Regions from separate parts of the Halomonas sp. HP20-15 genome, predicted to be linked through region 2. Evidence: riboswitches for the same ligand, from Rfam matches in the RefSeq annotation. Region 2 holds a riboswitch; the other holds the start of a gene.
What was found. Region 2 has a riboswitch for thiamine pyrophosphate ahead of R6258_RS12700 (sodium:solute symporter family transporter). Riboswitches for the same ligand answer to the same signal wherever they lie in the genome.
Positions count from the first base shown of each region.

Region 1: linked by a shared signal. The riboswitch ahead of tenA (thiaminase II) and the one ahead of R6258_RS12700 (sodium:solute symporter family transporter) in region 2 are both predicted to bind thiamine pyrophosphate.

Region 1 is NZ_JAWQLY010000012.1:41,467-43,912, reverse strand. Features, by position in the region: gene thiC (phosphomethylpyrimidine synthase ThiC) at 1-588, opposite strand, end outside; TPP riboswitch at 661-810, opposite strand; gene tenA (thiaminase II) at 874-1,539, opposite strand; TPP riboswitch at 1,618-1,753, opposite strand; gene R6258_RS15200 (DMT family transporter) at 1,956-2,446, shown strand, end outside.
Region 2 is NZ_JAWQLY010000009.1:21,486-23,931, reverse strand. Features, by position in the region: gene ilvD (dihydroxy-acid dehydratase) at 1-48, opposite strand, end outside; gene R6258_RS12700 (sodium:solute symporter family transporter) at 207-1,604, opposite strand; TPP riboswitch at 1,594-1,711, opposite strand; gene R6258_RS12695 (hypothetical protein) at 1,913-2,446, shown strand, end outside.

The DNA.
Region 1 (2,446 bases), on a different contig from region 2:
GAACTCGGGGGTGATCTCGTCGGGCAATCGAGCGCCGAAGCCCTGGCCGGGATGCTGGTGGCCGAGGATGCGTTCGACCTCTTCCGAACCCAGTGCCTGGCGACGCTGGTTCTCGCGCAGGGCAATGAACTCCATCTCCGGCGTGACGACGCCCTGGCGCGCGTAATGCAGCTGGGTGACGTTGCGGCCTGCTTTGGCGCGGCGCGGCGTGCGAGTCAGCTCGAAACGCAGCGGGGCGAGCATCGGGTCGTTGGCGCGGCGGCGGCCGTACTCGGAGGTGGGTCCGTCGAGCAGTTCGGTGTCGCCGCGTTCGTCGATCCAGGCGCGACGCAGCTCGGGCAGGCCGCGGCGCAGGTCGATGCGGGCCTCGGGGTCGGTGTAGGGGCCGGAGGTGTCGTAGACCAGCAGCGGCGGGTTCGCTTCGTCGGCACCTGAGGTGCGGGTCGGCGAGAGGCTGATCTCGCGAAACGGCACGCGGATGTCGGCTCGTGTGCCCTCGACATGGACCTTGCGCGAGCCGGGCAGGGCCTGGATAGCCGCTTCGTCCACGCGGGCCGTTTCGGCCAGGAAGTGATCGGTCTTTGCCACAGTCGTTCTCCCATTGAGCGATAGTCAGGGAGGACAGCGGAGGAGGACAGCGGCAGGGGTGCGTCAGTGGCGGCCTGCGTGTCGCTTGATCCCTACGCTGGTTCGCTCCCCATGATCGGGAATTAGCCAGGTCAGGTTCAACGGGCCCCACCGTGACGACCCGGCAATTGCCGCGCCGTAGAGTGATCTCAGCCGGTTCCACCGGCACCCCGTCAAGCGATGGCACCGCCAGGCGGCGCCGGATTTACCGGGCAGTCATCGGTGCCCGGCGTGCGGCGGATGGACTCAGAAGGACTGATCCAGGCCCATCTGCCAGAAGTCGATCTCCAGTCGGGTGGCGTCACGAAAGATCGTGACGAGTTGCGCGAAGCGCGCGGCATCGAGCGTGGCGAGGCGCTCGTCCAGCCAGGCGATCTCGGCCTGCATGGCCTGCTGAAAGTCGTCGCCGGCGTACATGGCGATCCAGTCGGCATAAGGGTTGCCGTCATGGCATGTGAACGGCTGGGCCTCGAGCCAGTTGGCGATCTCGCCGTAGCCGATCAGACACGGCGCCAGGGCGACGTGAAGGTCGAGCAGGTCGCCGCGGCTGCCGGCATCCAATACATAGCGGGTGTAGGCCAGCGTGGCGCGGGCTTCGGGCAGCCTGGCCAGGTCGTCCTCGCTGATTCCCCATTCGCGGCAATAGCCGAGGTGCAGGTCGAGTTCGACGTCGAGGATGGTCCTGAGCCCGTCGTAAGCCTGGCGCAGATCGGCCAGCGTGCGGCTCTTGTAGGCCGCCAGGGCATAGGCGCGGGCGAAATGGATCAGGAACAGGTAGTCCTGCTCGAGATAATGGCGAAAGGCGCCATCGCCAAGCGTGGCTTGCCCCAGCTGGCGGACGAAGTCGTGTTCGATGTAGGCGCGCCAGTCATTCCGGCAGGCACTGATCAGATCGGTGAAGCGGTAGCCCATGCATGCTCCGAGCGTAACGGCGATCCGGAGGGGCAGCGGCGGGAGCCAGAATGGCGCGGCAGAGGGAGCATCGAAGCGGGCCGGCCATTGCTTGATCCCTACGCCGGTACACTTTCTCATCATGAGAAATCACCCGGATCAGGTTCTTCGGGATCCGCCATGCCTCGTTCGATGGCGATCTCAGCCGGTTTCACCGGCACCCCGTCAAGCGTGTGCGGGAACGCGCCCGCACAGTCGGCAGTGTGGGTAACGCCGCGGCGGCGGTCAAGCAAGATCCGTCTCGAGCGTGTTGGGGACTCGGCGTTCGATACACGGCGTCCGATACACGGCGTCCGAAACTCGGCGTCCGAAAACAGCCGGACGGCGGCTCTATGGCGCGCTAGAATCGCTACCGAATAACCACCCGAGCGTCCGCCATGCCTCTCGATTCCACGCTACGTCTGTTGCTGCTGTCCGCCCTGTGGGGCGCGAGCTTTCTGTTCATGCGCATCGCCGCGCCGGAACTGGGATCGTTCGTCACGGCCTTCTTTCGGGTCTTTCTGGCCATGCTGGGGTTGCTGGCGATTCTCGCCCTGTGGCGGGTGAAGTGGCGCTTCCAGGGCAAGGCGCGGGCGACGCTGGCGATCGGCATGGTCAATTCGGGGGTACCGTTCGCGATGTTCTGCCTGGCCGCCCAGACCCTGCCGGCCGGTTACTCGGCGATGTTCAATGCCACCACGCCGCTGATGGGGGTATTGATCGGCGCGGCGCTGTTCGACGAGGCGATGACCCGCGATCGGCTGTGCGGGGTGGCGCTGGGCTTGGCGGGCGTCGCGGTGCTGGTTCGGACCGGCCCGGTGGCCGTGGACGTCACCCTGTTGCTGGCGGCGGCGGCGTGTCTGGTCGCGGCGGCCTGCTACGGCCTGTC
Region 2 (2,446 bases):
CGGGCTCGAATAGCGACGACGCGGGTCGGCGGGGGATTCATCACTCATCACGGCTACTCCCTGGACTGGTCATGTGGCTGGTCTGTTGCGACATTGCATCACAACAGACTAGCCGACTCAGTCTGAAAGCGCGGCGCCGCGCTTGCAAACCGCCTCCCGCCATTCGGCTTTCGCACCCGATCGGGTCACGAACGCAGCGGCTCGCTTCACTGGGTCGACAACGCCCTCACCGGCCGTACCCAGGCTACCGCCAAGCTGACCACTGCCGACGCCGTCAGCGCGCCCAGAAACGGCGCCAGCGTCGGCGCGCCGCCGGGAAAGCTCGTCGCCAACAGGCCGCCCGCCAGGCTGCCCTGGGCGACCCAGCCGGGCAACACCGCGCCGCCCAGCCCGGCCAGCCCGCCGGCCACCGCCGCCGTGGTGCTCATCCGCGACCAGAGTCCCAACAGCACGGGCACCACCGCCGTGGCACACAACAGATCGGCGACCAGGAACAGTCGCAGCACCGACACGCCCTGCAGCGCCACCAGCATCGCCGGGACCATCAGCGCCAGGGTGATCCAGCGCGCCCCGCCCAGCGACAACCCTCGCCGGCCGAGGCTTTCGCCCTCGCCGACCAGCAGCGAGGCGATGCCGTTCTGCAGGGTATCGACGCTCGAGGCGACCAGCGTCACCGCCAGTATCAGCGCCAGCAGGCTCAGCCAGCCCGGGGCGCCGTGCAGCAGGGCGAAGAACGGCATCGGCGGCTCGCCGAGTCGAACCCCGCTCAACGCCGCGAGGATCCCCAGCCCACCGATGACGGCAACCACCACCACCGTCGTCACGCCACCCAACACGGCACCGCGCCCCAGCGCGGCGGCGTCGCGGGCCGCCCAGACACGCTGCCAGTAGCCCTGGTGGAACAGGTTGGCCGCGGTCACCGCGATCACCAGCGTCACCGCCACGCTCAGCGCATCGCCGAAGGCGATGTCGGGCAGCGCGGCCGAGGCCGGTAGCGCCGGCATCCGCGCCAGCGCCACCCCGCCGACGACCAGCAGCAGCGCGCTCAGCAGCAACGCCTGCCAGCGGTCGGTAACCAGGCTCGCCCGCAGTCCGCCCCAGGCGGTGTAGGCCAGCGTGGTCACCGCCACGGCGACGATCGCCACGCTGCCCGACAACGGCGAGAGCAACTCGGTGATTCCGCCGATGGCGCTCAGCTCGGCGGCCAGGAAGCAGGCCATATAGAGTATCGAGATCAGCGCCACGTAGCGGCGCACGCCGGTACCGAAGCGCGCCGCGGCGAACTCGCCGATGCTGCGCCCCTCGGGCAGGCGGCGGCGGATCGCCGGACCGCAAAGTGCCAGCACGATGAATGGCAACGCCGAGCCGATGGCGTAGCCGGCCAGCGCCACCGGGCCGACGAAGGCCCCCACTTCCGGCGGGGCAAAGAGAATCCACGCGCCCATCCCCGAGGCCAGGAACGACAGCCCCAGCGTGGTGGCCGGCTGCGAGTTGCGCGCGGTCATGTAATCGTCGAGCGGATCGCCCGCGCGGATCGCGCGCAGGCCGAGAATGGCAAACAACAGCAACGCCGCACCGAGCGCGGCCAGGGTCGCGTATAGCATGTCGCACTTCCTCCGCCGGCATTAACCGGATCAGGTTCCAGGGTCAGCGCTTTGTGAAAGCCGCACTCTCAGCCCGCCCATTGGGCAGGACTCCCCTGGCGACAGTGAATGAGTGTAGGTATGTCGATTAAAGGTTAACGGCATAGCGCCGATAACCCAAGTTATGGCAAATTGTCGACGCATCGGCTTTGCCGGACAAGGCACCCGGCTTGGCGATGCTGCGGGAATCGCCTGGTCAATGTAGCAATCAATGGTCTGAAACGACGACACAACAACGAAGAATAACGCAGACATAGGGTCCTAGCGCCATGCCTTACCACGAAGCCAACGAGCATGCCCCCGGCCGGCTGCATGCGCTCTTCACCGACCCCTATCAGGCGTTCGGCAATCACGTCCATGCACGCTGGGACAACCTGCCGGTCGCTCTGCATGCCCTGCTCGACCGCCCGGTGGCCGCGGACGTACTGAAAGCTCGGGTGATCCACGGTTGGGAAAACGGCAACTTCCAGCTCGGCGAGCTCAATCATAGCGACCATGCCCTGCGCCGCCTCGCCGACCTGCGCCACGTCGAGGCTCGTTACCGCCAGGCGCGAAGCGACGGCCAGGCGCTGCCCAGCGACGACCGCTCGCTGCTCGAAAGGCCGCTGGACGATGCCATTGCCCAGGCCGAGCAGGCCGGCCAGTCGATAGACGACCTGACCCGCAATACCCCGGCGCGCTGGCCCACGTTCGAGCAGGGGCTGTTTCTCTACACCTTCTTCAAGATCTATCACCGCCTTACCTACGGCGAAGACGACGCCTACCGCTCGATCCGCTGCCTGGCGGCGCGCGGCCTGTACGAA